2 regions of the Shinella sp. NM-101 genome follow, and region 2 is predicted to be linked to the other one. Evidence: riboswitches for the same ligand, from Rfam matches in the RefSeq annotation. Region 2 holds a riboswitch; the other holds the start of a gene.
What was found. Region 2 has a riboswitch for thiamine pyrophosphate ahead of thiC (phosphomethylpyrimidine synthase ThiC). Riboswitches for the same ligand answer to the same signal wherever they lie in the genome.
Positions count from the first base shown of each region.

Region 1 (15,465 bases), on a different contig from region 2:
CCGGACGCACGCGGCAAGGGCGTCGGCAAGGCGCTGCTGGCGGAGCTCATCCGCCGCTGCACGACTCTCGGCTTCCGCCAGATGGTCGCCGTCATCGGCGGCGCGCACCCGGCCTCCATCGCCGTGCACGCCGCCGCCGGCTTCGAACACAGCGGCCGCATGACCGCAACCGGCTTCAAGCACGGACGCTGGCTCGACACCGTCTTCATGCAGCGCCCGCTTGGCGAGGGCGCCCAAACCGAGCCGCCGGCGACGGATTATCCGGCGACGATGGCGTAGGCCGGGAAGGCGGGCCGGGGTTCGCACAGGCGGGCTCGGCGCGGAAATCCACGGAAGCATCCCGCCTTCGAACGAGAGGCGGCCGGAATCACTCGGCGATGATCTTGAACTTCTCGCCGGGCTTGACCGTGCTCGTCGCGGTCATGGCATTGATCAGCCGGAAGAGGTCGAGCTTGCGGTCGGTGCCCATCATGCGGCCGGCAAGCGAGGCGACGGTGTCGCCCGGGCGGGCCGTGACGACGCGCACGCGCAGCGGTTTCAGCGAGGCCGTTTCCGCTGCCGTCAGCTTGCGGAACGAGCCCTTGAGGATCGCCGCCGTCGGCTCCAGCGCCTTGGATCCTGCCGGCACGGCGGTCAGGAAGCGGTAGATCTGGCTGTCGATGCGCACCACGGTGACGTCGAATTCCCAGCGGTCGGCGGCGGCCCGGGCGGTGGCGCCCGGCAGGCCGTTGATCGTGATGGGCCGGATGGTCTCGGGCTTGAGGCCCGTCACCCAGCCGCTCGAGATGTAGTTGACGAGGTCCTGGCCGCGGCTGTCGGCGACGCCGTCGAAGCGGATGGCGACGTCGCCGGGACCGGTCGCCAGGACCGCATCGGCCTTGTTGTCGATCTGGAAGCCTTCCGGCACGTCGAAGCGGATGCCGAGCTTGCCGTGCAGGAAGGTCTCGCCGCGCACATAGCCCTCTTCCGGCGCATCGCCGTAGAGCAGGCCGTCGATGCCGGCGAGGTAGTAGTCGCGGCCGCGGTCGCCGATCGTGCCCTCCGCCCCGAAGGCGCGGGCGTGCAGGCGCGCAAGCTCGACGCGCTGCGGCGCGTTCGGGTGGCTCGACAGGAAGTCGAGGCTCTGGTCGGCGTCGGGATCGACCGCGGTGAAGCGGGCATAGGCGGCCATGGAATCGAGGAAGCGCGCCGCGGCATAGGGATCGTAGCCCGCCTCGCCCAGCATGCGCACGCCGATGACGTCGGCCTGGAGCTCCTGGTTGCGCGAGAAGGCGGCAAGGCGCAGCTTGCCGCGCGCCAGCGCCTGCTTGCCGGCGATGTTGCTGGACAGCACCTCGGCGACGACGCGGCTCGCGATGACCTCGGCCTCTTCCTTCTTCTGCCGCTCGATGCCGTGGTTGGCGGTGACGTGCGCCATTTCATGCGACAGCACGGCGGCCACTTCCGAGGCGTCGTTGGCGAGCGCCAGCAGGCCGCGCGTCACATAGAGATAGCCGCCCGGCAGCGCGAAGGCGTTGATGGCCGGGGAATTCAGGATGGTGATGCGGTAGGACTGGTTCGGGTTTTCCGAAACGGCCGTCAGCGCGCCGGTGATGCGGGCGACGAGCCGCTCCGTCTTGGCGTCCTTGTATTCGCCGCCGTAGCTCGCCACGATGCGCGGATGCTCGCGGGCGCCCATCTGGGCGCGCGGATCGTTCTTCTGCACCTCTTCGACGATCTGCGGGTTGGAAGAGGGCGAGACCGTCGGCTCATAGCTCTGCTCGATGAGGGACTGGCAGCCGGCCAGCAGCGTGCCGGCAAACAGCAGGGCCGCGACGGGCCTTGCGACCCCGCGTCCGGATACCGTTGCAGCTTCCTGCGTTGCCTTCGCCATGTCTCTTGCCCAAGCCCCTTGATGGGTCCGCGCCCGTGCCACAGCCCTCGGCTGCGGTGCGAACGCGCATCGTCGCGCCTTCGAACGGATGAGATAGACGCGCCATACCCGGCCGGCAACTCCCGATTCGACAAACGGTTTTCCTGTGGCTCCGGTGACACAGGGGGGCGACCAAATTGTGGCGCCCCGCCCCGCCAAATCGCCCCTCCCCTCGCTAAATGCCGGAACGGCCGAGGAATTTTGCAACGGCAGGTGGATCGTTGCGTGCAAGGAAATCCGCCGCCGGTACATCGAGGAGGATCGAGCCGGCCTCCAGGAACAGCACCCGCTCGGCAAGGCGGCTGATGTCCTCGGGCTGGTGGGTGATGAAGAGGAGCGTGCTCTTCGTCTCGGCATGAAGCTCCGCGATGAGCCGCGCCATGTCCGCCCGCATGGCCGGATCGAGCGCGGCGAAGGGCTCGTCGAGCAGCAGGATCGGCCGGCGGCGCACCAGCGCGCGGGCGAGCGCCACGCGCTGCCGCTCGCCGCCGGAAAGCGAGCCCGGCAGGCGCTTTTCGTAGCCGGCAAGGCCGACGCGGGCGAGCGCGGCGCCGATCGCCTCACGGCCCGCCGCATCCAGCCTCAGGCCCGGATCGATGCCGAGGCCGATATTGTCGGCGGCGGAAAGGTGGGCGAAGAGGTTGTTGTCCTGGAAGACGACGGAGACCGGCCGCTCCGCCGGATCGCGGCCGGCCATGTCCTTGCCGAACAGCGCGACGCTGCCGCTTGCCGGCCTCTCGAAGCCGGCGATGACGTTGAAGAGCGTCGACTTGCCGGCGCCCGAGGGGCCGGCGACGGCGACGGCGGCCCCTGCCGGAATGGCGCAGTCGAAGGCGAGGCGCTTTTGCGCGAAGCGCACGGTGACGTCGGCAAGGGAAATGGCGGGATCAGGCATCGGAGCCGGGTCTTTCGGTTTGGCGATCAGTGGCGGTCGAGGGCAGCGTCAGCAGCAGGCACAGCACGCCGAGGATCAGCGCGATGCCCGCGGCATCGGCCGTGCGGTAGCTCGCCATGCGGGAATAGAGCAGCCAGGGCAGCGTGACGAAGCCCTCCGCGCCGAAGATGGCGACGGCGCCGAGATCGCCGAGCGACAGCGCCATGGCGAAGGCGAAGGCGGTGAGGAAGGGTTTCTTCAGCGCCGGCCAGTCGATGCGCAGGAAGCGCCGCCAGCCGGTGACGCCGAGGCTGAGCGCGAGGCGCGCGGTGCGGGAAAGATGCGTGCGATAGGCGGGCTCCAGCACGCGGATGACGAAGGGCAGCGCCATCAGCGCGTTGAGCACGGTGACGACGAAGGGCGCGAAGCGGCCCGTCTCGCCGAAGGTGCGCAGCATCAGGAACCAGCCGGTGGCAACGACGACCGGCGGCACCAGCAGGATCAGCGAGCCGACCGCCGGCAGCGCGCGGCCCATCAGCCGCGTCGCCGCCCCGCCGTCGCCGCTTTCGGCAAGGCGCGGCACCAGCACGACGGGAAGGGCGACGGCAAGGCTGAGGGCGGCGGAGGCGAGCGAGATGGCAAGGCTGGTGGCGAGCGCGCGGTGGAGCTGCGCATCGGCCGCCAGCCGGCCGAAATCGGCGGCAAGGCCGGAGACGAGGGTGGCGGCGAGCGGGGCGGCGGTGAAGAGCGTGAAGAGGAGGATGACGAGGCCATCCGGAACGCGCCGCCGGCGGCCGTCGAAGCGGCGGATGGCGCGGCCGGCGGTCATGCCTTCCTCCGGCGGGCGGCCGAAGAGCGAGATGAGCCAGAGCAGCGCCGCCGTCACGGCGATCTGCAGGAAGGCGAGCAGCACGGCGCGCTGGGGATCGAAATCGAAGCGCAGCGCCTGGTAGATCGCGACCTCGATGGTGGTAGCCGCCGGCCCGCCGCCGAGGGTGAGCACGATGGTGAAGCTCGTCGCGCAGAGCATGAAGACGAGGCCGGCGATGCCGGGCAGCACGCGGCGGATGACCGGCCATTCGATGAGCCGGAAGACCGCGCCGGAACCCATGCCGAGATTGGCCGAGGACAGCCAGTATTCCGGCGGGATGCGGTCGAGCGCGGCGAGCAGGAAGCGCGCGGCGAGCGGCAGGTTGAAGAAGACATGGGCGATGAGGATGCCGGCAAGCCCGTAGACACTAACCGGGCTTTCGAGGCCGGCAAGGCGCAGGAGATCGTTGACGACGCCCTGCCGCCCCCAGATTCCGACGACGCCGAGCGCGGCGACCAGCGCCGGCAGGCCGAGCGGCACGACGGAGAGGCGGACGATCCAGACGCGGCCGGGAAAAGTTCGTTGCCGGGCAAGCGCCCGGGCGACAGGGATGGCGAGCAGGATGGAAAGCAGCGTCGAAAGCGCCGCCTGCACCAGCGTGAACCGCGCGACGCGGCCGATATAGGCATCGAGGAGCGGCGCGCCACTGCCGCCGCCCGCATGGGCGAGCAGCAGGGCGGTCGCCGCGCCGACAAAGAGCAGCACGCCGCCGAGGGCAAGGCCCCCGGCGATGTCCAGCGTCCGTCGTTCGGCGCGGGCGAAGATCATGCTACTTGGCACTCATCGCGCCGAGCCATTCGTCGATCCAGGCCTTGCGGTTCGCCGCGACCTCGTCCGACGACATCAGGAAGGTCTTTTCCGGCTTCACCAGCGCGTCGAAGGCGGCCGGCAGCGGATCGCGGGTCCTGGCGGCCGGCATCATCCAGTTGGTTTCCGGGATGATCGACTGGAAATCCGGCCCCGTCATGAAGGTGAGGAACTGCCGGGCGAGGTCCTTGTCATGGGAGGTGCGTGTCAGGCCGGCGACCTCGATCTGGATGTAATGGCCCTCGGAGAAGGCGGCGGCCTTGTAGCGCTCGGTATTCTCGGCGATCACATGATAGGCCGGCGAGGTCGTGTAGGAGAGCACCATCGGCGCCTCGCCCTTGGTGAAGAGGCCATAGGCTTCCGACCAGCCGGGGGTGACGGTCAGCACGCGGTCCTTGAGCTTGGCCCAGGCTTCCGCCGACTTGTCGCCATAGACGGACTTCACCCAGAGCAGCAGGCCGAGGCCGGGCGTCGAGGTGCGCGGGTCCTCGATGACGATCTTCTCCGACGGGTCGCCCTCGACCAGCTCCTTGAGGCTTGCCGGCGGGGTCTTCAGCGCCTCCGTGTCGTAGACGACGGCGAAGTGGCCGTAGTCGTAAGGCAGGAACGTATCGTCGGAGAAGCCGCCGGGAACTGTGAGGCCTTCCGGCTTCAGGCCGTGCGGTTCGAAGAGGCCGGTCGCCTTGGCTTCCGAGATCAGGTTGGTGTCGAGGCCGAGCACCACATCGGCCTTCGTGCCCTCGCCTTCCAGCTTGAGGCGGGTCAGCAGTTCCACGCCGTCGGCGACGCCGACCCATTCGACCTTGCAGCCGCAGGTCTTCTCGAAGATCTCCTTGACCTTCGGCCCCGGGCCCCATTCGGCAACGAAGCTCTCATAGGTGTAGACGGTCAGCGTCTTTTCCTGTGCGAAGGCAGGAAAGGCCAACGATACGGCGAGCGCCGTGATGGAAGAAAGAAATGCCGTGCGCATCAGCGCCTCCTTGTCTGGTCACAAACGGGAATAGGGCGCTGGATTGAGCCGTCTAATCCCTCCGCCGGTACGAGCCGGATCAGGTTCTTCGGGTTGGCGAACGCCTCTCAGCCGGCAGGTCGGAACCTGCGGGGCACCCCGTTAGAGCGGAAGAAGGCATAATCCCGTGCGCTTCGGCGCGCAAGGGGTGGCGGCGGAAACCGTGCGGCATCTTGCGCGGCGGCGGTCGTGCAGCGGGGCTGCCCGTCACCTTGAGCCTTTCCCCGCAAGCGGGGAGGGGACTTGCCCAGCGCATCGTTGCGGGTTCAGGAAAACGGCGCGGCATATCCCCTTCGCCGCGCAGCCAAGGAGCAAGTGGCCGGCAGGCCGGATGAGGGGCGAACGCTTCCGCGATTGCCCTAGGTCATGGAGATCAGCCGCCCGCAGCGGGCGTCCCGAGCGCCTTCTCGATCGCCGGATAGAGCCCATCTTTCAAACTCTTGTCATCGAACGGACCGACCCGCTTGTAGAGGATCGTGCCATCAGGCCCGACGAGGTAGGATTCCGGGATGCCGTAGACGCCCCAGTCGATCGCCATCTTGCCGACGGGATCGAGGCCGATGGCCGAGAAAGGATTGCCGAGCTCGCCGAGGAAGCGCAGCGCATTCTCGCTGCCGTCCTTGTAGTTGACGCCGACGACCGTGATGCGCGGGTCCTTCGACAGCGCCAGGATGACCGGGTGTTCCTGCCGGCAGGGCACGCACCAGGAGGCCCAGAAATTGACGAGCGTCAGCTTGCCCGCGGCCGTTTGCGCCGTCAGCGCCGGCACAGGCGTGCCGTCCTTCGTGGCGCCGGCGAGCGGTTCGAGGTCGCGGAAGGGCGCCTTGGTGCCGATCAGCGCGGAGGGGATTTCCGAGATGTCGCGGCCGGAATTGAGCTGCGTCCAGAAGATCAGTGCAAGGCCGAGGAAGATCGCGAGCGGCAGCGCGGCAAGGATCAGGCGCGTGCGCTTGCCCGCGTCCCCGGCATTGCCCTCGTTCTCGCTCATCGTGCGTCCTCGCTGCGCGCGGAGCGGCGGCGGATGCCGGCGGCTTCGAGCTGCTCCAGCTCGCGGCGTCGGCCGCGGTGGTCGATGAAGACCCAGAGCACGAGGCCGAGCGTGACGGCGAAGGCCGAGACATAGGATGCGGTGACGTAGAAGGCGTGGCTCATGCGGCGCCTCCCGCGCGGCCGGCGGCACGGGCGGCGTGTCGCCGCAGCACCGCGATGCGCCGGCGCAGGATCTCGTTGCGCATGGCAAGGATGTGCAGCGTGAAGAACAGCATGGTGAAGGCGACGGCCATGACGAGCAGCGGCCAGAGGAATTCCGGGTCGATGGTCGGGCCGTCCATGCGGATGACGCTCGCCGGCTGGTGCAGCGTGTTCCACCACTCGACCGAGAACTTGATGATCGGGATGTTGACGAAGCCGACGAGGATCAGCACCGCGCTGACCTTGGCGGCGCGCGTCGGGTCGTCCATGGCGCGGCCGAGGGCGATCAGGCCGAGATACATCAGGAACAGCACGAAGACGGAGGTCAGCCGCGCATCCCATACCCACCATGTGCCCCACATCGGCTTGCCCCAGAGCGAGCCGGTGATGAGCGCGACGAGCGTGAAGCAGGCGCCGATGGGGGCGGCCGCCTTGGCCGAGACGTCGGCGAGCGGATGGCGCCAGACGAGCGTGCCGAGCGCGGAGAGCGCCATGACCGAATAGCACATCATCGAGAGCCAGGCCGTCGGCACATGCACATACATGATGCGCACCGTCTCGCCCTGCTGGTAGTCACCCGTCGTCGCGAAGGAGAGGTAGAGCCCGACCGCAAAGAGACAGAGCGTCAGCCCGGCAAGCCACGGCCAGACGATGGCGACCAGCGCCAGGAACCGCGTGGGGTTGGCGAGGTCGGTGAATTTGCGGATGGCAAGGCTCGGTTCGCTCATGATGGTTCTTTAACGCGGAAGCACCCGGTCTTCAATTGATCTGCCGCAATCGCCTTCTGTCAATTTGACGCGTCAGTCGCTGGAAAGGCGAAGGGCCGCGGCCGCCGCGACCGGGCCGATGACGGCAAAGAACAGGTTGAGTGCGACAAGAATGAGGAAGGGCGGCAGGAAGGGGGCGGGATCCTGGATCGCCGCATAGACCGCGCTCACCCCGAAGATCAGCACGGGAATGGCGAGCGGCAGCACGAGGATGGAGACGAGCAGGCCGCCGCGCGGCAGCGCCACGGCCACCGCCGCGCCCGCCGCGCCGATGAAGGTGATGGCGGGCGTGCCGGCCAGAAGGGTCAGCGTCGTCGCGCCGATGGCCGTCTCGTCCATGTTCATGAAGAGGCCGAGCAGCGGCGAGGCGAGGACGAGCGGCAGGCCGGTCGCGATCCAGTGGGCGAGGCACTTGACGAAGACCGTCAGCACCAGCGGCGTCTCCTGCATGAGGAGAAGATCGAGCGAGCCGTCCTCGCGCTCGGCCTGGAACAGCCTGTCGAGGCCGAGGAGGGAGGCGAGCAGCGCGCCGATCCACAGGATGGCGGGGCCGATGCGGGCGAGGAGATTGAGATCCGGCCCCACGCCGAAGGGAATGACGGCGACGACCGTCATGAAGAAGAGGACGCCGACCAGTGCGCCGCCGCCGGCGCGCACGGAGAGTTTCACGTCGCGGAGGAGGAGGGAGATCATGCCCACTCTCCCGCATAGGAGGCAGGCTCGAAGCCCTTCATGTGCAGTTCCTTCACGTCCTCCAGCCCGAGCGGCTGGTGCGTTGCGGCAAGCGCGATGCCGCCGCGGGAAAGGTGGGCGTTGACGAGGCCGGCGAACATGGTCTCGGCGGCGGCGTCGAGGGCCGCGGTCGGCTCGTCGAGGATCCAGACCGGGCGCCAGGAAACGAGGAGCTTGGCCATGGCCATGCGGCGCTGCTGGCCGGCCGAGAGATAGCCGAAGGGAAGGTGGGCGATGCTGCCGAGGCCGACCGCCTCGACCGCTTCGTTGACCGAAACGCCCGTGCCGCCGGCAAGGTCGCCGAAGAAGGTTTTCCAGAAGGAAAGGTTCTCCTCGACGGTGAGTTCCCGCTTCATCGCGTTGCGGTGGCCGAGATAGTGCGCGGCCTCGCCGAGCCGCCCGACCGGTTGCGCTGCAGCAAGGAGTTCCGCGGTCCCCGAATGGGCCGGCAGGAGGCCCGCCAGGACACGCAGCAGCGTGGACTTGCCGGAGCCGTTCGGCCCCTTGACGACAAGCGCTTCACCGCCATCGATTTCAAAGGAAATATCTTGGAAAATCAGGTCCTCGCCGCGTCTGGCGCTCAATGCTTCGGCGACGAGCCGCATGTCACTTCACTTTCCCTTTACGACCTTGGTCGCAATGCAAAAAAATTGTCCCGATTTACCGCCGGGCAGTCTGGATCGTTTCTTAGAAATTATCTATAACGCCCGCAACACGCCAGCGGTCGGCGTGAATTTCATCCAAGCGCCGAACACGGGAATGATTTCCGCGTACGGACAGCGGAAATGACCGCACCCGCATCCCATACGCGCTAAACGCGCACGGGCGTTCGTACGTCAGCTTTCTGGCGCCAGACGAGACGGGGTAAAAGATGTCCAAGTCCCTGGATAGTTTCAATTGTCGTTCGGTCCTTACGGTCAACGGCACCGACTATGTGTATTACAGCCTTCCGAAGGCCGAAGCGAACGGCCTTGCCGGCGTCTCGAAGCTGCCCTACTCGATGAAGGTGCTTCTTGAGAACCTGCTGCGCTTCGAGGACGGCCGCTCGGTCACCAAGGAGCACATCCTTTCCGTCGCCGAATGGCTGACGAACAAGGGCACGGTCGAAAACGAGATCGCCTATCGCCCGGCGCGCGTTCTGATGCAGGACTTCACCGGCGTTCCCGCCGTGGTCGACCTTGCGGCGATGCGCGACGCGATGGTCTCTCTTGGCGGCGACCCGGAGAAGATCAACCCGCTCGTGCCCGTCGATCTCGTCATCGACCACTCGGTCATCGTCGACGAATTCGGCACGCCGACCGCCTTTGCCCGCAACGTCGAGCTGGAATACCAGCGCAACGGCGAGCGCTACCGCTTCCTCAAGTGGGGACAGCAGGCGTTCAAGAACTTCCGCGTCGTTCCCCCGGGCACCGGCATCTGTCACCAGGTCAATCTGGAATATCTGGGCCAGACGGTTTGGACCAAGGAAGAAGACGGCGAGATCGTCGCCTACCCGGATACCTGTGTCGGCACGGACAGCCACACGACCATGATCAACGGCCTCGGCGTTCTCGGCTGGGGCGTGGGCGGCATCGAGGCGGAAGCCGCCATGCTCGGCCAGCCGGTCTCCATGCTTCTGCCCGAGGTCATCGGCTTCAAGCTGACCGGCAAGCTCAAGGAAGGCGTCACGGCGACCGACCTCGTGCTGATGGTCGTACAGATGCTGCGCAAGAAGGGCGTCGTCTCCAAGTTCGTCGAATTCTTCGGCCCCGGCCTCGACAACATGACGCTCGCCGACCGCGCGACGATCGGCAACATGGGCCCGGAATACGGCGCGACCTGCGGCTTCTTCCCGGTCGACGGCGAGACCGTCAACTACCTCACCATGTCCGGCCGCGAAGAGCAGCGCATCGCCCTCGTCGAAGCCTATTCGAAGGCTCAAGGGATGTGGCGTGACGGCGACGGCTCCGACCTCGTCTTCACCGACACGCTCGAACTCGACCTCGGCGACGTGGTTCCGGCCATGGCCGGCCCGAAGCGCCCGGAAGGCCGCATCCCGCTCGAAAACATCGCCTCCGGCTTCGCCGCGTCGATGGACAACGACTACAAGAAGCCCGGCCAGCTTGCGAACCGCTACGCGGTCGAGGGCACGGACTACGACCTTGGCCATGGCGACGTCGCCATCGCCGCCATCACGTCGTGCACCAACACGTCCAACCCGTCGGTCCTCATCGCCGCCGGCCTTCTCGCCCGCAACGCGGTCGCCAGGGGCCTGAAGACGAAGCCCTGGGTCAAGACGTCGCTGGCGCCGGGATCGCAGGTCGTCGGCGAATATCTCGCCAAGTCGGGCCTGCAGGCCGACCTCGACAAGCTCGGCTTCAACCTCGTCGGCTTCGGCTGCACGACCTGCATCGGCAATTCCGGCCCGCTGCCGGCGCCGATCTCCAAGACGATCAACGACAAGGGCCTGATCGCCGCCGGCGTCCTCTCGGGCAACCGCAACTTCGAAGGCCGCATCTCGCCGGACGTGCAGGCGAACTACCTCGCCTCCCCGCCGCTCGTCGTCGCCTATGCGCTCGCAGGTTCGGTCCAGAAGAATCTCACCAGCGAGCCGCTCGGCGAGGACCAGGACGGCAATCCGGTCTACCTCAAGGACATCTGGCCGACCTCGCAGGAAATTCAGGAGTTCATCCTGAAATACGTCACCCGCGCGCTCTATGCCGCCAAATATGCCGACGTCTTCAAGGGCGACGAGAACTGGCAGGCCGTGCAGGTGCCGGCGGGACAGACCTACGCCTGGGACGACCAGTCGACCTATGTGCAGAACCCGCCCTACTTCGTCGGCATGGGCAAGACCGGCTCGGGCCTCAAGAACATCGAGGGCGCGCGCGTCCTCGGCCTCTTCGGCGACAAGATCACCACCGACCACATCTCGCCTGCCGGCTCGATCAAGGCGGCCTCGCCGGCCGGCGCGTATCTTACGGGTCACGGCGTCGCGGTGGCGGACTTCAACCAGTACGGCACGCGCCGCGGCAACCATGAAGTCATGATGCGCGGCACCTTCGCCAATATCCGCATCCGCAACCACATGCTCGGCCCGAACGGCAAGGAAGGCGGCTACACGATCCACTATCCGACCAAGGAAGAGATGTCGATCTACGACGCGGCCATGAAGTACAAGGCCGAGGGCGTTCCGCTCGTCATCTTCGCCGGCGTCGAATACGGCAACGGCTCCTCGCGCGACTGGGCGGCCAAGGGCACCAACCTTCTCGGCGTCAAGGCCGTGATCGCACAGTCCTTCGAGCGCATCCACCGCTCCAACCTCGTCGGCATGGGCGTCGTGCCCTTCGTCTTCGAGGACGGCACGACCTGGGCCTCGCTGGACCTCAAGGGCGACGAGATCGTCACGATCGAGGGCCTGGAAGGCGACATCAAGCCGCGCGAGAAGAAGATCGCCAGGATCACCTATTCCGACGGCACGGTGAAGGAGGTTCCGCTCCTCTGCCGCATCGATACGCTGGACGAGGTCACCTACATGAACAACGGCGGCATCCTGCAGACCGTTCTGCGCGACCTCGCAGCCTGAGCGGGTTCAGCCCGAGAAACGAAGTGCCGGGGCCGAAAGCCCCGGCATCTTTCGTTTTCGGCCGGAAAAATCTCACTCCATCGTGACTTCCTGTTGAAGCGGCAAGGGCGTAAGACGGGCCCGAAAGGCTGGCCATGGCCGGCGCTCCATTGGGAATGACCATGCCGAGACCGCACATACCGGAATGTCTGGCGATCCTGCTGGCGCTCGGGGCCGGCGCCGCCCATGCGCAGGACGCGGGCGCGCCGAAGGGCGTCGTCGAGCTTTTCACCAGCCAGGGCTGCTCCTCGTGCCCGCCCGCCGACAAGGCGCTCGAAACGCTGGCGCGCGAAGGCAAGGTCGTCGCCCTTTCCTATCACGTCGACTACTGGAACTATCTCGGCTGGACGGACACGCTCGCCTCGAAGGACAATACCGATCGGCAATATGCCTATGCCCGCATGTTCGGCCGCAACGGCGTCTACACGCCGCAGGCCGTGCTGAACGGCCGCGAGCACATCAACGGCGCCGACATAACAGGCATCCGCGCGCGCATCGCCTCCATGCCGGATGAGGGCAAGGGGCTGAAGGTGCCGGTCGACGTGGAGGTGAAGAACGACGAGCTGCGCATCCGCGTGGGCCCGGGCGAGGGCAAGGCCAACATCGTCATCGCCTATTTCGAGCAGGAACGCACGATCGACATCGACAAGGGCGAGAACCGCGGCAAGACGGTGAACTACTGGCACTCCGTGACGGACATGGAAACGATCGGCATGTGGGAAGGCAAGGAGACCAACCTGGTGCTTCCCGCCGACATGCTGAAGAAGAAAAAGAAGGCCGGCGGCTGCGCCGTGCTGATCCAGCGCATGAAGAGCGCCGACACGCCCGGCGCCATCCTCGGCGCGAGGGTGCTGACGGGCGAGCGCGCTTCCCGCTGAGCAAACCTCCCCGATGGGGAGGTCCGGTCCGGCTTCTTCGAGGGGCTGGGGCTTGAGGGTTCGAAGAAACACGAACCGGACCGGGACGAAGCTGCCGGCAACGGAATACAGGGCAGCCTCGACAGACGCTTGCCATACCAGACCGGCTTCCCGCACAGGCAGCCGGCCGGCATGGCGGCGACGGGCGAACTCTCTCCTTTAATTCGGGCTTCTGTTTGTCTGAAATGCGGCGATACGGATTTTTGCGAAAACGCATGCCCTGCCCCCTCCGCCTTGCATTTCGGCGCCGGTCAGGCACACTGTCACCGTGCCGTCACAGACGAGGTGCGGAGATTCGATGACCGATCAGCCGGATTTGCAGGCGCCCAACGTGGTGGTCGACCTCAGGGAATACCGGGACAGCAGGGACCCGCTGCCGGTGACCTTCCATCGCCGGGAACTCGATGCGATCCTCTGGGTCTACGGTCGCATGGTCGGCGAGGGTGAGTGGCGCGACTACGCCATCGACCACCTGCGCGACAGGGCGGTCTTCTCCGTCTTCAAGCGCTCCGGCGAAATGCCGCTCTACCGCATCGAGAAGAACCCGAAGCTCGCCGCCAAGCAGGGTGCCTACAGCGTCATCAACCAGCACGGCACCATCCTCAAGCGGGGCCACGAGCTGAAGCAGGTGCTGAAGGTCTTCGACAAGGTGCTCCGTCTCGTCGAGACGTAAGGCTTCCGTCTCGCGATCCCCGCCCGCCGCCGCTGTCCCGGGGTTAACCCGAGGATCCGCCGCCCGGCACACCCTTGCTTTCCTAGGGAGCATCCGGCATTTGCCCGAGCGGGAGCCGCGCGCGGACGAATGCGCCATGTGCCGTCCGCCGGTTCCGGCCGCCAAAATCTTTCCCTTTCCCGGAAACATGCGCTAAGGGCATCAGCCATGACCATGCCGGCAACCACAGACCAGACCTTCGTCGTCCTCCTCGGCGGCGCGCTCACCGTGACGCCGCGTCTTCGCGCGGACATGGCCGGCGCGCGCGTCGTGGCGGCGGATGGCGGCATGCGGCACGCGGCCTGCCTCGGTGTCACGCCGGAACTGTGGGTCGGCGATTTCGATTCCACCCCGCCCGAACTCATCGCTGCCTGGCCGGATGTCGAGCGGCAGCCCTGGCCGGCCGCCAAGAACGAGACGGACGGTGCCATCGCGGTCTCCGCCGCCGCCGAACGGGGTGCGCGCAGGATCGTCCTTGCCGGCGCGCTCGGCGGCGAGCGCAGCGATCACGCCATGATGCACCTCGTCCATGCCGTCTTCCTGGAGGAGGAGGGCTTTTCCATCAAGCTCACCTCGGGCGAGGAGGAGGCGTGGCCGCTGCTGCCGGGCACGCGCGAGATCGACCTGCCGAAGCACAGCCTCTTCTCCGTCCTCGGCCTTTCGCCGCTCTCCGGCCTCTTCATCGACAACGTGCGCTATCCTCTCGCCGATTTCTCGCTGCCCTTCGGCTCGTCCCGCACCATCTCCAATGTCGCGGAAGGCCCGATCCGCCTTTCGCTCGCCTCCGGCCGCGCGCTCCTCATCGCCCGGCCCTATGACTTTTCAGGAGCCTGACCCTTGGCACCGCCCATTCTCAAACTCGACGACATCTTCCTCAGCTTCGGCGGCACGCCGCTGCTGTCAGGCGCGAGCCTGCAGGTGGAGCCGGGCGAGCGCATCTGCCTCGTCGGCCGCAACGGTTCCGGCAAGTCGACGCTGATGAAGATCGCCGCCGGGCTTGCCGAGGCGCAGTCGGGCGAGGTCTTCCGCCATCCCTCCGCGACGATCCGCTACCTGCACCAAGCCCCCGATTTCGACGGCTACGACACCGTCGCCGCCTATGCCGAGGCGGGCCTCGGCCCGAGCGACGACCCTTACCGCGTCACCTATCTCCTCGAACATCTCGGCCTTTCCGGCAACGAGGACCCGAAGTCGCTTTCGGGCGGCGAGGCGCGCCGGGCGGCGCTCGCCCGCGTCATGGCGCCGGAGCCGGACATCCTGCTCCTCGACGAGCCGACCAACCATCTCGACCTTCCCACCATCGAATGGCTGGAAGGCGAGCTGCAATCGACCCGCTCGGCCCTCGTCGTCATCTCGCACGACCGCCGCTTCCTGGAAAAAGTCTCCAACGCCACCGTCTGGCTCGACCGCGGCCAGTCGCGCCGTCTCAATCGCGGCTTTGCCCATTTTGAGGCCTGGCGCGACGAGGTGCTGGAGGCCGAGGAGCTGGAACAGCACAAGCTCGGCAAGGCCATTGAGCGCGAGGAGCACTGGCTGCGCTACGGCGTGACGGCCCGGCGCAAGCGCAACATGCGCCGCCTCGGCGCGCTGCACGACCTGCGCGCCCGCTACCGCGGCCACAAGGGCCCGCAGGGCAGCGTGCAGGCGAGCGCCTCCGACGCGCAGGAATCCGGCAAGCTGGTCATCGAGGCGGAGAAGATCACCAAGAGCTACGGCGAGCGCACCATCGTCGCGCCCTTCTCGATCCGTGTCCACCGCGGCGACTGCATCGGCCTCGTCGGCCCCAACGGCGCCGGCAAGACGACGCTGCTGAAGATGCTGACCGGTGAACTCGCGCCCGACAGCGGCTCGGTCAAGCTCGGCACGAACCTGGAAATCGCCACGCTCGACCAGCGCCGCGAGGACCTGAACCTCGACGACACGCTCGCCCACTACCTCACGGACGGGCGCGGCGAGACGCTCCTGGTCAATGGCGAGCAGCGTCATGTCACCGGCTACATGAAGGAATTCCTGTTCCAGCCGGAACAGGCCCGCACTCCCATCCGCAACCTGTCGGGCGGCGAGCGTGC
Region 1 is NZ_JACBFT010000005.1:143,381-158,845, reverse strand. Features, by position in the region: gene L0976_RS12200 (GNAT family N-acetyltransferase) at 1-279, shown strand, start outside; gene L0976_RS12195 (M48 family metalloprotease) at 368-1,873, opposite strand; gene thiQ (thiamine ABC transporter ATP-binding protein) at 2,088-2,807, opposite strand; gene thiP (thiamine/thiamine pyrophosphate ABC transporter permease) at 2,800-4,425, opposite strand; gene thiB (thiamine ABC transporter substrate binding subunit) at 4,427-5,434, opposite strand; TPP riboswitch at 5,474-5,585, opposite strand; gene L0976_RS12175 (DsbE family thiol:disulfide interchange protein) at 5,847-6,461, opposite strand; gene ccmD (heme exporter protein CcmD) at 6,458-6,625, opposite strand; gene L0976_RS12165 (heme ABC transporter permease) at 6,622-7,392, opposite strand; gene ccmB (heme exporter protein CcmB) at 7,465-8,124, opposite strand; gene ccmA (heme ABC exporter ATP-binding protein CcmA) at 8,121-8,768, opposite strand; gene acnA (aconitate hydratase AcnA) at 9,035-11,728, shown strand; gene L0976_RS12145 (thioredoxin family protein) at 11,890-12,645, shown strand; gene L0976_RS12140 (DUF2794 domain-containing protein) at 12,983-13,357, shown strand; gene L0976_RS12135 (thiamine diphosphokinase) at 13,571-14,230, shown strand; gene L0976_RS12130 (ABC-F family ATP-binding cassette domain-containing protein) at 14,234-15,465, shown strand, end outside.
Region 1: another riboswitch for thiamine pyrophosphate. It lies ahead of thiB (thiamine ABC transporter substrate binding subunit); the one in region 2 lies ahead of thiC (phosphomethylpyrimidine synthase ThiC).

Region 2 (15,465 bases):
CGCCGAAGCGCTCCTCGATGGTCTTGATCAGCTCATAGCCATGGCTCGGTGCATCGGCGATGATGGCGAGCAGCAGGAGGCGCAGCTCGCCGTAATCGAAGAGGCGTCCGCCGTGGCGGCCGCCGCGCCCGGGACCGTGATGCCCGCCGCGGTGGAAGGGACCCGAACGATCGTCGGGCGGTGAAAAGTGGCGGTGAGGGCCGCATCCCATTCTGTGTTTCATGGTTCCGATATAAATCTCGATATATCGGAAATCAAGATATATCGAGATTTATATCTTTAAAAAGTTTCCGATGGCCGCTATCGTCGTATTCCTGGAGATATAGCGATGGAGATGGGCATGGTCCGACTGAACGAAATCCGCACGAACGAGGTCGCGATCACGCCGCCGGAAGCGGTGGACGCCGCGCTGGTCTTCATCGGCCGGATCACAACGCCCTGGACTTCGCGCATGGAAACGCCGCGGCAGGGACGCCACGACGGGCCGGTCTGCACGATCGAGATCTTCGAGCCGTGGATACAGGCGCTTTCCGGCGTCGAGCGGTTCGAGCGGCTGGAGGTGCTGTACTGGCTGCACCAGTCGCGCCGCGACCTCGTGCTGCAGAGCCCTGCCTCGAACGGCGAGGTGCATGGCACCTTCTCGCTGCGCTCGCCCGTCCGGCCCAATCCGATCGGCACGTCGATCGTCGCGCTGGAGAAGATCGAGGGCAACCGCCTCTTCGTGCGCGGCCTCGATTGCCTCGACGGCACGCCGCTGATCGACCTGAAGCCGGACCGCACGCTCTTCAAGCCGATCGCACCGCCCCAGCCGGGTGATTTCGAAACCGGCCGGGTGCATATGTGCAGGAAGGCCGGCGACTAGTCGTCGACGGCGACCATCACGTCGGAGGCCTTGACGACCGCATAGGCTTCCTGCCCGGCGGCAAGGCCGAGTTCGTTCACCGCTTCGTTGGTGATCGAGGCGGTGATGACCGACCCGCCCCCGACGTCGATGCGGACATGGGCGGTGGTCGCACCGAGGACGACCTCGACGATCTTGCCCTTGAGGCGGTTGCGTGCGCTGATCTTCATGCGATTTCTCCTTTGGTTGAAACGGAAAGCTAGCGGTATCGGGCCGGAATGGAAGCCCTGACGGCGCTTTCGTCGCATCAATTCCCGGTCACCGCCACCGCGCGGTGCGCGCGATCCATTCGCGGGTGCGGGCCTCCGGGTCGGCATTCAGCGTGATGTCGGTGACGACGGCGGCGCTATCGGCGCCGTTTTCGAAGACGGCGGAAAGGCGATCCGGGTTGAGTCCGCCGATGGCGACGAGGGGCAGCGGCGCGATGCGCGCCTTCCAGTCCGCAAGCCTTTCGACACCCTGCGGCGCCCATTTCATCTTTTTGAGGATCGTCGGCCAGACGGGGCCGAGCGCCACGTAGTCGGGCCTTGCGGCGAGCGCGCTGTCAAGCTCGGCTTCGTCATGGGTGGAAAGGCCCAGCTTCATGCCGGCGGCGCGGATGGCCGCGACATCGGCCTCGGCCAGGTCCTCCTGCCCGAGATGCACGAAGTCGCAGCCCTCCTCGATGGCGATCCGCCAGTAATCGTTGACGACGAGCTGGCAACCATGCTCGGCGCAGATGGCCCTGGCGCGGCGGATTTCGCTCCGCAGCCGGTCTTCCGGTACGTCCTTCATGCGAAGCTGTACCAGCCTGACGCCGACGGGCACGAGGCGTTCGATCCAGCCGGAACTGTCGACGATGAGGTAGAAGGGATCGAGCTTCATGAAAAGACAGCCTTTCCGATGACGGGGGTGGAGGGCACCGCCATGTCGCGCGGCTCCAGCGGTACGGCCTCGTGCGCGAGGCGGCCGGCGTCGATGGCAAGCGCGAAGGCTTCGGCCATGGCGGCGGGATCGCCCGCACCGGCGACGGCGGTGTTGAGCAGCACAGCGTCATAGCCGAGTTCCATGACACCCGCTGCATGCGAAGGGCGGCCGATGCCGGCATCGACGATGAGCGGGATATCCGGGAAATGCGCCCGGAAGGACCGCAACGCCATGGGGTTCGCCGGCCCCATGGCCGAGCCGATGGGCGCGCACCAGGGCATCAGCACGCGGCATCCCGCCTCGATCAGCCTCTCGGCCACCACCAGGTCGTCGGTCGTGTAGGGAAAGACCTGGAAGCCTTCGCCGGTCAGGATGCGCGCCGCCTCGACGAGGCCGAAGACGTCTGGCTGGAGCGTGTCGTGATGGCCGATCACCTCCAGCTTGATCCAGTCGGTGCGGAAGACCTCGCGCGCCATCTTCGCCGTCAGCACGGCCTCCCTGACGCTGTGGCAGCCGGCCGTGTTGGGCAGCACGCGCACGCCGAGGTCGCGGACCAGCTCGAAGAAGGCGTCGCCCGCCTTGCCGCCGGCCGTTTCCCGCCGCAGCGAGACGGTGACAATCTCCGCCTTCGAGCGCCGCACGGCGTCTGCAAGGATGGCGGGGGAGGGATAGCGCGCCGTGCCGAGCAGCAGGCGCGAGCGGATCTTGCTGTCATAGAGGGTCAGCATGTCAGCCTCCCTGCATGGGCGAGAGGATTTCGATGCGGTCGCGCTCGCCGAGCGTGAAGTCTGCACGGTCCTCGCGATGCACCAGCTCGCCGTTCACCGCCGTCGCCAGCCATTCGCCGTCGTAGTCGAGTGCCGACAGGAGATCCGCGAGCGTCTTGGCGGCGACCTTCTGTTCCTCGCCGTTGATGATGAGGGTCATGATGCCTTCCTTTCCGGTTGCCGGAGGAGAAGCCGGGCGACCTCCGCCGCCATGGCGGGGGCGAGCAGGAAGCCGTGGCGGTAGAGACCGTTCACATGGATCGTGTCCCCGTCCTCCGTCACGCGGGGCAGGTTGTCCGGATAGGCGGGGCGCACGCCGACGCCGGTTTCCACGAGCCGCGCCTCGCCGAAGGCCGGGTGCAGGGCATAGGCGGCGTTCAGCAACTCCATCAGCGAGCGGGCGGTGACGGGGCCGTCGTCGCCGCTTTCGATCATGGTCGCGCCGACCATGAAGCGGTTGCCGTCCCGCGGCACGATGTAGATCGGGTGGCGGGGATGCAACAGGCGGACGGGGCGGGAAAGACGAAGCTCGCCGGTTTCAAGCTGGAGCATCTCGCCGCGAACGCCCCTGAGCCCGGGCAGGCGGCCGATGCGGGCGGCGCCGGTGCAATCGATCACCCGTTCATGGTCGCCGGCGTACCTGCCGTTGCCGAGAACGAAGCGCATGCGGGCTTCCTCCAGCCCGGCCGTCAAGGCGGAAAGGGCCAGGCGCGGGTCGAGATGGGCTTCCTCCCGGAAGAACAGGGCCTTGCCGAAGCGCCCCTCAAGGTCCGGTTCCAGCGCTGCGATCCCGGCCGCATCGAGCCATTCCCAGCCGCTCGTCCGGCCGGCGAAGCGGCTGAGTTCGCCGGCGTCGCGTCCGCCGGCCACGACCAGCGTGCCCTTGCGGTGCACATGACCGGGCAGGGCCGCTTCCCACCAGTCAGCCGCCTGGCGGCCGAGCGTGAGCACGGGTTCTTCCGCGCTTTCCCGCTCGCACCAGGGGGCGAGCATGCCGCCGGCAAGGCCGGACGCACCGCCTGCCACCTTGTCCGCGCGCTCCGCGACCGTGACGTCGAAGCCGTGGCGGTAGAGCTGCCAGGCGACGGTGAGGCCGGCGACGCCGGCGCCCTTGACGAGGATGCGCATGGTCATTCTCCCGAAAGCGGCATGTAGAGGTCGCCGCCTGCGCGGAATTTCGCAGCCATGGCCTCCAGCCCCTCCTTCTGCGCCTCGGCGCGGATGTCGTGCGAGATGCGCATGGAGCAGAATTTCGGGCCGCACATGGAGCAGAAATGCGCCACCTTGTGCGCCTCCTTGGGCAACGTCTCGTCGTGGAAGGCGCGGGCGGTTTCCGGGTCGAGCGAGAGGTTGAACTGGTCCTCCCAGCGGAACTCGAAGCGGGCGCGCGACAGCGCGTCGTCGCGGACCTTCGCGGCCGGGTGGCCCTTGGCGAGATCGGCGGCATGGGCGGCGATCTTGTAGGTGATGACGCCGACCTTCACGTCGTCGCGGTCGGGCAGGCCGAGATGTTCCTTTGGCGTGACGTAGCAGAGCATGGCCGTGCCGAACCAGCCGATCATCGCCGCGCCGATGCCGGAGGTGATGTGGTCGTAGCCGGGGGCGATGTCCGTCGTCAGCGGGCCGAGCGTGTAGAAGGGGGCCTCGCCGCAGGTCTTGAGCTGCTTGTCCATGTTCTCCTTGATCTTGTGCATCGGCACATGGCCGGGGCCTTCGATCATGACCTGGCAGTCCTTCGCCCAAGCGATCTGAGTCAGTTCGCCGAGCGTTTCGAGTTCGGCGAACTGGGCGGCGTCGTTGGCGTCGGCGATCGAGCCGGGGCGCAGGCCGTCGCCGAGCGAGAAGGTGACGTCATAGGCGCGGGCGATGTCGCAGATCTCCTCGAAATGCTCGTAGAGGAAGCTCTCCTTGTGGTGATGCAGACACCACTTGGCCATGATCGAGCCGCCGCGCGAGACGATGCCGGTGACGCGATTCACGGTCAGCGGGATGTAGTGCAGCCGCACCCCGGCATGGATGGTGAAATAGTCGACGCCCTGCTCGGCCTGCTCGATCAGCGTGTCGCGATAGACCTCCCAGGTCAGGTCCTCGGCGATGCCGTTCACCTTCTCCAGCGCCTGGTAGAGCGGCACGGTGCCGATGGGGACCGGCGAGTTGCGGATGATCCATTCGCGGATATTGTGGATGTTGCGGCCGGTCGAAAGGTCCATGACCGTGTCGGCGCCCCAGCGGATGGCCCAGACCATCTTCTCGACCTCCTCCGCCATGGAGGAGGTGACGGCGGAATTGCCGATATTGGCGTTGATCTTCACCAGGAAGTTCCGGCCGATGATCATCGGCTCGGCTTCCGGGTGGTTGATGTTGGCGGGAATGACGGCCCGGCCGCTCGCGACCTCCTGGCGCACGAATTCCGGCGTGACGTAGTCGGGAATGTGCGCGCCGAAACTTTCGCCGTCGCGCGCCAGTGCCTCCTTCGCCGCCCTGCGGCCGAGATTTTCGCGGATGGCGATGAATTCCATCTCCGGCGTGACGATGCCGGCGCGGGCATAGGCGAGCTGCGTCACCGCCCTGCCGCCGGTCGCGCCGTGCGGGCGGTTTCGCACCGGGAATTCCGGCGTCAGGCGCTCGCCGGTGGCAAAGCCGTTGTCCTCGGGGCGGACGTGGCGGCCGTCATAGGCTTGCGTATCGCCGCGGGCGGCGATCCAGCCTTCGCGAAGGCGCGGCAGGCCGGCGTCGATGGAAACGACATGCGTGGGATCGGTGTAGGGGCCGGAGGCGTCGTAGACGATGACGGGCGGCTCGCCGGAGGTCGGGTGCAGGGCGATCTCGCGCATCGGCACGCGGATATGCGGGTGCAGTTCGCCGGGAATGTGGATCTTCCGCGAGGCGGGGAGCGCGCCGGTGGTGACGGTCGGGGTGAGCTTCTGGGCGGCAATATTCATCGTGAGGCTCCAAGTGTTCGTTTGGAGACCCAGTCCTAGAGCCGGAATGATGGAAGGACGCGGGAGACGGAATCCGGGTTGCGGATTGCCTGCCACAGCGCTTGCACCGTCCCTACGCCAGTATGAACTGGATCAGGTTCAACGGGTCACTGCGCTGCGAATGCCAGCAGTATCTCAGCCCCTTGTCGGGACCCCCCTGGTGAATGTCTCAAGCAAAGACGCTGCGTGGAGATTTGTCAACGGGGTAATTTGCGTAAGTTATTTCTTACGTTTTTTGCGCCGCATTCTGTCTTTTCCTGCGCCCTGCCCGGGCCTGTCCCGAGCATCTCCCAACGTCCCGGGTTTTGATGCTTTGGTGGATCCTCGGCTCTAGGCCGAGGATGACGACGGTGAGCGTGGGGCGGTTGACGGCAAAAGAAACGGCGGGGTCTTGCCCCGCCGTTCCCTTCGAGCCGCTGATCAAGAGTCAGCTGCTCTAACGACTATTCGCGCTCGCCTGTGAAATTCAGCAGGAGCTGGAAGATGTTGACGAAGTTGAGGTAGAGCGACAGCGCGCCGAAGACGGCCATCTTCTGCTGCGATTCCTGGCCGATATTCTCCGCATACTGCTCCTTGATGTTCTGCGTGTCCCAGGCGGTGAGACCGACGAAGACGAGGATGCCGATCACCGAGACGGCGAACTGCAGGGCGCTGGAGCCGAGGAAGATGTTGACGATCGACGCGATGATCACGCCGATGAGGCCCATCATCAGGAACGAGCCGAACTTGGAGAGGTCGCGCTTCGTCACGTAGCCGTAGAGGCTGGTGGCGCCGAACATGGTGGCGGCGATGAAGAAGGTGCGGGCGATGCTCATGCCGGTGAAGACGAGGAACACCGAGGCGAGCGACAGGCCCATGACGGCGCAGAAGGCCCAGAAGGTCATCTGCGCGGCGCTGGCCGACATGGTCTGGATCTTGAACGAGAAAAACAGGACGAAGGCGAGCGGGGCCAGCATCACCACCCATTTCAGCGGGGAGGAGAAGATCGGCACGTAGAGCGCCGGCGTCGAGCCGACGACGAAGGCGATGAGGCCGGTGATGACGAGGCCTGCGCCCATGTAGTTGTAGACGCGCAGCATGTGCTGGCGCAGGCCCTCGTCGAAGAGGGCGGCGGACTGCGCCTGCGCGCCGTAGCCGAATCGCTGTTGTACGGGTTCCATCGGGAGTCTCCTTCAGTATGGAAGCGGTTGATCAGTAGAGCGTGCGGGAAAGGTCCCGCGCGGTTTCGGCCAGGTCGTCGGCCTTGCGGCTTTCCGACACCAGCGCATAGGCGACGTCGCCGATCTGCCAGTAGGCGGCACGGGCATTGTCGGCGTGGAAGACGAGGACGTGCTGCACGGCGAAGGAGCCGGGACGCACGGCGAAGAGCGAAAGGCGTTCGTCCTTCGCAGGCTCCAGCACCAGCTCGACGCTGGGGCCGTAGGCGGAGGGGAAGACCTGGGTGTCGATGACGTTCCAGCCCTTCGGCAGGTCCGGCAGAACGATTGCCGTCGCGGAGCGGATTTCCGCCCGGTCGAAGGTATCGGTTTCCGGCAGGGAGGCCATGGTGTCGCGCAGCAGCGTCGTCCTGTGCGCGCGCACCGCTTCCTCGACGAAGGCGGGCGGCGGCGTGGAGGCGATGACTTCCGTGGCGCCGAAGGGGCCGAGCACGGCGTGGGCGGTCCAGCCCGCGGCAATGAAGAGGGCGATGGCGGCGGCGCGGCGGAAGACGGAAAGGACGCGGCGGCGGGACAGCGTGCGTTCGAGCAGGCGCGCGGCCTCGCGCGTCTCCTGCCGCGTCACCGTGCGATGGTCGGCGAGCGCAAGACGCAACTCGTCTCGCACGCGAAGATCCTTCATGATCTGCGCGGCGACGTCCGGCCGCTCCGAGAGATAGGCCTCGACCTCGATCCGGCGGCCGACAGCGAGCTGGTCGTCGACATAGGCGTTGAGATCGGCTTCGAGGATGGGGTCATTGCTTGTCATCGCCGGTGCCTCCGACAATTCTGAGATGGGTGACGGGTGCGGACATGCCGTTCTGCTCGAAGGCGCGCAGCCGCTGGCGCGCGCGGGCCACGCGCGACATCAGCGTGCCGACGGGAATGGCGAGCGCGTCGGCCGCCTCCTGGTAGGAAAGCTCCTCGATGGCGACGAGATGCAGCGCTTCGCGCTGGTCTTCCGGCAGGCCGAAGAAGGCGTTGCGGAGCTGCGTCAGGCGCACGGAATGATCCTGGTTGGCCGGCGTCGCGGTTTCCGCGATCTCGGCCGCGGCATCGTGGCGGCGCTCCCGCGAGCGGCGCTGGCGCAGGCGGTCGACATGCGCGTTGTGCAGGATCGACATCAGCCAGTTGCGCACATTCGCGCCGGAGCGGAAGGTCGACTGGCGCTCGTAGGCCTTCACCAGCGCGTCGTGCACGAGGTCTTCCGCCTCGTCCGGATTGCGGACGAGCGACAGCGCGTAGCGCCTGAGCGCCGCAAGCTGTCCGATCACGTTGAAGCCGGGTGTCTTTCCGTTCATGCCCCAGTATACGGGTGCCGGCCCGCTCTCATTCCATCGCCGCCCGAAAAAAAATTCAGAGCCAGTGCAGCACGATGGCGGCGAGGGCGATATAGCGGCCGAATTTTGCGATGGAGACCACGAGAAGGAACCGCCAGAGCGGCTCGCGCATGATGCCCGCCGCGACCGTCAGCGGATCGCCGATGAAGGGCAGCCAGCTCAGAAGCAGGCTCCACCAGCCGTATCTGCGATACCAGGTTCCGGCGCGCTCCAGCGATCCTGCGCCGACGGGAAACCATCGGGCCTCGCGAAAACGTTCGATGCCCCGGCCGAGCAGCCAGTTGACCAGCGAGCCAAGCACGTTGCCGATGCCGGCGACGACGACGAGCAGGGCGGGCGCATGATTGCCGGAGACCAGCAGGCCGGCAAGCACGGCCTCCGACTGCGCGGGCAGGATGGTGGCGGCGACCAGGGCGGCGAGGAAGAGGCCGCCATAGGCGGCGAGCGCAGTCATCTTTGCCGGGCGGCCTTGCCGCTCCGTTGATCCCTGCCGTTCATGCCGCCTCCGCTCCGCCGCCATTGGCAGTCCGGCGCTTCCGTAAACCGTGTCGCCGGCCAGGGGAAGGGGAGGAGAGGCTTTTGCGGGCGTCGGCAGCGATCAATAGCGGTGGAGATGCTCTGCCGTACTAGCGCAGACACCGCCCGAAATGTCATCGAAGCGGGTGGAAGGATCCACGGCGGTCCGGTTGTCGAGGCCGCCGACGCGACCGGCGCCGTGGAGGAACGGCGGCCGGATTACGCCGGCGTACCGGCCGCTCAGCAGATCGCCGACCGGTTCATCAGCACGATGTCGTTCGTCGTCAGCGTCATGCGGGAGGGTTCGTCGATCTGGTCCAGAACGGCCCTCAAGGCCTTGTCCAGGCAGAATTCGACGACCTCGGCATCCAGCGATTTGGCGGATTCCAGCGCGTAGGCGACAAGGCGGGCCAACGCCATCAGTTCGGTGCCCCGATCTTCGGTCTCAGTGGTTTCGATTCTCATGCTTTACGTCCCCGAGCAATGCTCACACTCAAGCCAGCAACGAGTATAGGCGTGACTCCCGCATTCTGCGCGTGACGCGAGCGTGACACGCGCGGAATGGGAAATTGCACGTTCTATTGCGTTCTGGGTTGATCGCTCGCGGTGCGCCAGAGCGTGGTAACGCGGAAGGTCCAGTCTCCGCGTTTTGCAGGGCCTTGCGGCCGAAAATCCGTGAGCGCGCGAAGCAAAGCAAGCGCGTCCTGGCGCTTCTGGTTCACCGCTTCTGCGTGGAAAAGTTGCAGGAGTTGTCGGCGGTTGTCCCCGCCGCTGCCGGTCCTGTCGAGGATGGCGGGCCACGTCCGGTCCTTGTAGAAGAGGGCGCGCGCGGCCTCGCGCAAACGCGCTATGTCCTGATCGCCGAGCCGTCGCGACGCCGCAAGGCGGTCCAGCGTGGCGTCGACATTGACCATGGGAAGCGACAATGCGGGATAGCCGAGTTCGGCGGGGCCGTGCAGCAGGGCGACGTCGGCGTCATCGACGCGCCGACCTGCGGCATAGTCCTCATAGATGCGGCCGATGCCGATCATGCCGAAGCCGTCGCACTCGGCCGCGCGCAGCGCGCCCATGCTGGCCGCGCCGAAGACCGTGACGCCGGCTTCCAGCGCGTGAAGGATCTCCTTGTGCCAGACCGGCGCGACATGCTCGAAATTGCCGTCGACGAGGCCGATCGCCGTTGCGCCGGCCCGCACCGCCGCAAGCACGTCGCCATGCGCCGCCGGCGGGCGGGCTTCGATCCCGTCCTGACGGAGCGCGGCGGCGTCGGGAAGGCTTGGGCCGGCGAAGAGGATTTTCATGGCGTTCCGAACAGCATGCGGGAAAGGGCGCGCGGGCCGACGGCGTGGCGTCGCGCGCCCTCGGGATTTTCGAGGGCCGGTACGACCATCTTGACCACGGAGACGGGGAGGGAGGCATCGCCGAGCGGCACGGCCACGATCGGGGCGATGCCGGAGGCGGCGAGCTTTTGCAGGCACCAGGCCAGGAGCGCGGCGGCATCGCCGCCGGGCGCGGGATAGGCGGCGGCCACGCCGGGCCAGGCCTCGAAGAGCGCGAGCGTCTCCGGCGGCAGCGGCCGGGTGAAGGTCTCGGCGAAGAGATCGTCGCGCGCGCCGCTGATATAGGTGAGGCGCGACTGGGCGACCTCGGTCAGCGCCCGGATGACGGCCCGTGCGGCCACGGGATGGGTGCCGTATCCGATGGTTGCGTCGTGGAAAAGCGGCTGCCTGCGGGCGAGGATGCCGGCCTCGGCGAGCACCGCGGCATAGGTGGGGAACGCAAGATCGCTGGTGATGTCGAAGAGGCGAAGGTCCAGCCCTGCCTCCCTGAAGTGGCCGAGCAGCCTGTCGACGACGGGATCCGCGATGCCGGCGGGGTCCATGGCCGTGGCAAGGCGCTTCTGGCGGGGCAGGAGGCGCCATAGCCGGTCGGCGTCCCGTTCGATGCGTTCGAGCAGGCCGTGCAGGATGGCTTCAGGTTCCGAATTGCCGGAGGCGAGGCCGTCGGAGGATTGCCAGAAGCGTGGCGCGCTGTTCGTACGGTCGACGATCACGGCCTCGCGCGGCACCCAGACGCGGCCGCCGGTCGCCACGTCGTACCCCGCCAGCCACTCGACCACCTCGTCCTCGCCGATGAACGGCTGTCCGGCCGCGACGAAGATGTCGAGCGGCAGGCACGCCTCGCCGGCTTCGGCGAAATCGCGACGGGAAGACCGGCGCGCCGGCACGGGCGGGTCGCCCGCCACGGCGCGCTCCAGCGCCTCCATGGCGGCGGAGACCTTGGCGTCGATGTCGGTGATGCCCTTGCCCTGGTTGATGACGATCGAGCGGGCATTGGGGCTGACGGCATTCCAGACCGGGATGCCGACGCGGTCGAGCCCCGTCAGGCGGGAAAGCCGGGTGATGCCGAACCGGGGCAGAAGCGCCCCGATCCGGTTCCAGGTCTCTTCGGGGCCGCAGATGCGGTCCGAATAGGGGCTGTTGCTCACTTATCCATGAAGCCGCCGGAAGCGTCCATGAACCCGCCGGAGACATCCATGAAGCCGCCCGAAACGGCATCCGCCGAGGAGGCGAGCGCGGCGAGGTTCACGCCCTTAACGATCGTCGCGCCGGCCTTTCGCAGGTCGTCGGCGGCCTTGAGGGCCCCGCCTGCGGGAACGCCGATCTGCGAGACGGTGCCGGCATCGAGGTCCGCGACCCAGAGCCCGTCGTCTCCTTCAATGCCCAGAACAACCAGTCTTGCCATGTCCAATTCCTCTCCTGTTCGATTGCATGTTCAAAAACCCGCCTTCTTCAGCCCCTCGTAGTAGTGCTGGCGCTGCCATTCCTCCTTGAAGGGGACGATGGCCATCCAGGCGTCGAGGTCGAAGTCCGGATGGACGGCGTAAGTGCGGCGAATGAAGTGCCGCGCTTTCTTGGCATCGCCCAGCATGCTCCAGCTCGCCGCCGAAAGGCGGTCAGCGGCAGTGCGGTCCTTCATGCGGGCGATATATTCGAGCGCCTGCCGATAGAGGCCGAGCGAATAGCTGGCGCCGGCGGCGGTCCAGAAATACTCGTCCGGCGGCAGCGGGTTCAGCTCGATGGCGTGCTCGATCTTCTGGAGGCCGATGTCGGGCCGCGAGGCCTGCACGAGCGTATCGGCATAGCTTGCGATGACATTGGCATAATGCGGGCTCAGGGCCTCGGCGCGGTCGAGATAGGCGGCGCTTTCGTCGAACTGGCGGGCATAGAGCTTGACGACGCCGAGTTCGCGGTAGCCGGAGGGCAGGCGGTCGTCGGTGCGGATGGTGTCCTGCGCATATTGCTCGGCCATGTCCAGCAGTTCGCGGTCGTTGCGGGCCGTCACGAGCCATTCGAGGAAGTAGCTGCGGGCAAGGCCGCCGAGGGCCGGGGCGAAGCCGGCGCTCAGTTGCAGGGCTTCGCGGAAGCTCTTGCGGGCGCGGCGGATGTCGCGCAGGTCGAGGTTCTTCAACTGCCCCTGGCCGATCAGGAAACTGCGATAGGCATCGGCGTCGCGCTCGTAATCGCCGCGCACCAGTTCGTTGCGCTCGATCTCGGTGGCGATGGCGCCGGCGATCTGGTGCGCGATCATCTGCCGGGACCGGGCGAGCCCCTCGGCCGAAAGCGGGAAGCGCTCGGCCCAGATGACCTCGTCGCTGCCGAAGAAGATGAGCTGGACGAAGAGCGTATGTCCATCGCCCTCGTCGCGAAGCCGCGTCTCCAGGATGTAGCTGATCTTGTGGCGCTCGTAGGTCGCGGCGCGGTCGGCCTGGAGCGAGATCTGCGCTGCGGTGTGCGGCGCGATGATCGAGATCGAGCGCAGCGCGCAGAGCCCGATGGTGACGTCCTCGATCAGGGCCTCGGAAAAGCGCGCCGCCATGCGCGAGGCGAAAGCGGTGACCGGCGGCAGCAGCACGACACGCGGCGGATTCTGTCGCGGCTGGACGACGGCCGCCTCTTCCGGGACGAGGACCCGGGCGGCGGGCTGGAGTGTCATCAGGGCCGTGGGCACGGCCGGGCGGCCGGTCAGGACCGCGCGCACCTCCTCGTCGTCGGGGTTTGCCTCCAGCAGGCGAAGGGCGGCGGCCGAGCGGGCTTGCCGGGAAGTGCCGCCATCGCCCGCCGTCTCTTCTAGGAGGGCGCGGCGCAGCAGGGCCATGTGCGCCGCGCGTTGCAGGCCAATCCAGCTGGCGAGCGCCCGGTTGACGGGGCGGACATGCTTGAGGAAGTCTTCGGTGAGCAGTCCGGCGAGACGGTCGAGACCGGCATCCTCGCGGACCTGCGCCACATCGCTTTCGACCGGCTCCGGCCCGAGGGCGATGGTTGCGTCGGTGAAGGCAAGATAGGTCCGGCCGAGCTCGCGCTGGCGTTTCTGGATGCGCGAGACGGTCTGCCGGAGGCTGGCATAGGCGGCGGCGGTGTTCGTATCGTCCCAGAACAGGCTCGCCGCGTCCGCCCTCGGCATGTCCGCCAAGCCACGCGCATGGAGGTAGCAGACGATCAGCAGCGCCTTTTCGGGAAAGACGATATCGCTACCGCCCTCGTCGAGCAGGCGCAGATGACCGAGCGTCTGCAGCCGCGCCGGCATTTGGGATCAGATCCGCAGTTCCGGTGCGTTTTCCGCGCGTTCGGTCGCCTCCGCGCCGGCGCTCGCCTTGGAGAGCGCGGTGGCGAGCGCGATGATCGACTTGCGGATGCCCGCGTCCCCGATCTTCAGGAAGGCACGATTGAGGTCGAGGCCTTCCTTGGAGGAAACGAAGGTGGAGACGTCGCCGGTCTCGTGGGCCATGCCCGCTGCCGGCCCGGCGTTCTCGTCGTCCTGGAAGAAGAAGCTCGGCGGAACGCGGAAGACGTCGGAGATCGCCTGCAGGCGGCTGGCGCTGATGCGGTTCGTGCCCTTCTCGTATTTCTGCACCTGCTGGAAGGTCACGCCCAGCCTGTCGGCGAGCGCCTCCTGGCTCATGCCGACCATCAGCCTGCGCAGGCGGACACGGGAGCCGACGAAGACGTCGATCGGGTTCGGTGTTTTCTTGATCATGGGACTTTCTCCCCAAAAGGGCATGCCGGGGCATGACGAGATACGAATATCCCGTCACTGTGCTTGAATCGCCGCTCCGACGCAACTACCGGCGACCCAATTTCATCGCTACCGTAGCGTGAGGCAACGTGTGCCGGCGGCCTAGATGTCATAGCTCTGCGGCGCGCTGAGCGAGGCGATGAACTTCCTCGTCCTATCGCGTTCGGGTGTCGAGAAAATGGCGCGCGGCGGTCCCTCCTCGACGATCACGCCGCCGTCGAGGAAGACGACGGCATCGGCGACGCGCGAGGCGAGGCGCAGGTCATGCGTCGCCATCACCATGGTCGTTCCCTCGCGGGCAAGGCGGCTCAGCACCTCCACGACCTCCTCGGCAAGCTCCGGGTCGAGCGCGGAGGTCGGTTCGTCGCAGAGAAGGACGCGCGGCGAGGGCGCGAGCGCCCGGGCGATGGCGACGCGCTGCTGCTGGCCGCCGGAAAGCGTCGCCGGCCAGGCATCCGCCTTGTGCGCCATGCCGACCTTTTCGAGAAGCTCCATGGCGCGGGCCCTTGCCTTGTCGGCCGGCCATTTCAGCACGGTGACGAGGCTCTCCATCACATTGGCGATGGCGGTCTGGTGCGGGAAGAGCTGGAAGTTCTGGAAGACCATGCCGGTCTGGCGGCGCAGCTTCTGGATCGCGTCCCAGCCGACCTTGCGGCCGGGGGCGAAATCGATCTTCTCCTCGCCGAGGCGGATCGAGCCCGCGGTCGGGATTTCGAGGAGGTTGATGCAGCGCAGAAGCGTGCTCTTGCCGCCGCCGGAAGGGCCGACAAGGGCCGTCACCGTGCCTTCGGCCAGCCGCAGGCTGATGTCACGCAGCACGACATTGTCGCCGAAGCGTTTCTCGATATGCGTGAGTTCGATCATGTGCGGGCCTCCAGGAAGCCGCCATAGCGGGCGAAGCGCTTTTCGAGCCGCACCTGCAGGGACGAGAGCACCGAGCTCAGCGCGAGATAGATCAGCGCCGCCTCGATATAGAGGATCAGCGGCTCGTAGGTGGTGGCGACGATGCGCGGGCCGTCTGGAAGAGTTCTGGCACCGTGACGGCGGCGGCGAGCGAGGTGTCCTTGACCAGCGAGATGAAGGTGTTGGACAGCGGCGGCACGGCGACGCGCGTCGCCTGCGGCAGGATTGTGCGGCGCATGGCCTGCGACCAGCTCATGCCGATCGAATAGGCCGCTTCCCACTGGCCGCGCGGCACGGAGGAGATGACGGCGCGGATGATTTCCGACGTATAGGCGCCGACATTGAGCGTGAAGCCGATGAGGGCCGCCGGGAAGGCATCGAGCAGGATGCCGACGCTCGGCAGGCCGTAGAAGATCACGAAGAGCTGCACCAGGAGCGGCGTGCCGCGGATCACCCACACGTAGAACCGCGCGACGTCCGAGAACGGTCGTGGGGCGAAGAGCCGCACGACGGCGGTGAGGAGGCCGAGCGCAAGGCCGAGCACGAAGGAGGCGAGGGTGAGGGGAATGGTGAAGACGAGCGCGGCCCAGAGCAGCGGGGCAAGCGAGTCCAGCATCAGTTGAAGCCAGGGCGGCACGGGGGCGATCCTCCGAAATGCGGCTGGCCGGGTCATCCCCGGCCAGATCGTCGGTCTATCTATAGGTCAGGAACAGGCCGGCGCGAAGCGGCCGGCCGAAGATTACTTCGAGACGTCCTGGCCGAAATACTTGTCCGAAATCGCCTTGTAGGTGCCATCGGCCTTGATCTCGGCGAGCGCCTTGTTGATGGCGTCGAGCAGTTCCGGCTCGCCCTTGCGGATGATGATGCCGGAATAGTCGGCGC
Region 2 is NZ_JACBFT010000002.1:81,534-96,998, forward strand. Features, by position in the region: gene L0976_RS04245 (PadR family transcriptional regulator) at 1-211, opposite strand, end outside; gene tsaA (tRNA (N6-threonylcarbamoyladenosine(37)-N6)-methyltransferase TrmO) at 341-862, shown strand; gene L0976_RS04255 (molybdopterin-binding protein) at 859-1,071, opposite strand; gene L0976_RS04260 (thiamine phosphate synthase) at 1,160-1,765, opposite strand; gene L0976_RS04265 (thiazole synthase) at 1,762-2,535, opposite strand; gene thiS (sulfur carrier protein ThiS) at 2,537-2,734, opposite strand; gene thiO (glycine oxidase ThiO) at 2,731-3,702, opposite strand; gene thiC (phosphomethylpyrimidine synthase ThiC) at 3,705-5,516, opposite strand; TPP riboswitch at 5,608-5,724, opposite strand; gene L0976_RS04285 (Bax inhibitor-1/YccA family protein) at 5,999-6,715, opposite strand; gene L0976_RS04290 (anti-sigma factor) at 6,747-7,520, opposite strand; gene L0976_RS04295 (sigma-70 family RNA polymerase sigma factor) at 7,507-8,052, opposite strand; gene L0976_RS04300 (YqaA family protein) at 8,108-8,545, opposite strand; gene L0976_RS04305 (hypothetical protein) at 8,848-9,072, opposite strand; gene L0976_RS04310 (TfuA-like protein) at 9,186-9,905, opposite strand; gene L0976_RS04315 (YcaO-like family protein) at 9,902-11,092, opposite strand; gene L0976_RS04320 (hypothetical protein) at 11,089-11,349, opposite strand; gene L0976_RS04325 (hypothetical protein) at 11,380-13,191, opposite strand; gene L0976_RS04330 (helix-turn-helix domain-containing protein) at 13,198-13,641, opposite strand; gene L0976_RS04335 (amino acid ABC transporter ATP-binding protein) at 13,783-14,544, opposite strand; partial or broken gene L0976_RS04340 (amino acid ABC transporter permease) at 14,541-15,220, opposite strand; gene L0976_RS04345 (amino acid ABC transporter substrate-binding protein) at 15,323-15,465, opposite strand, start outside.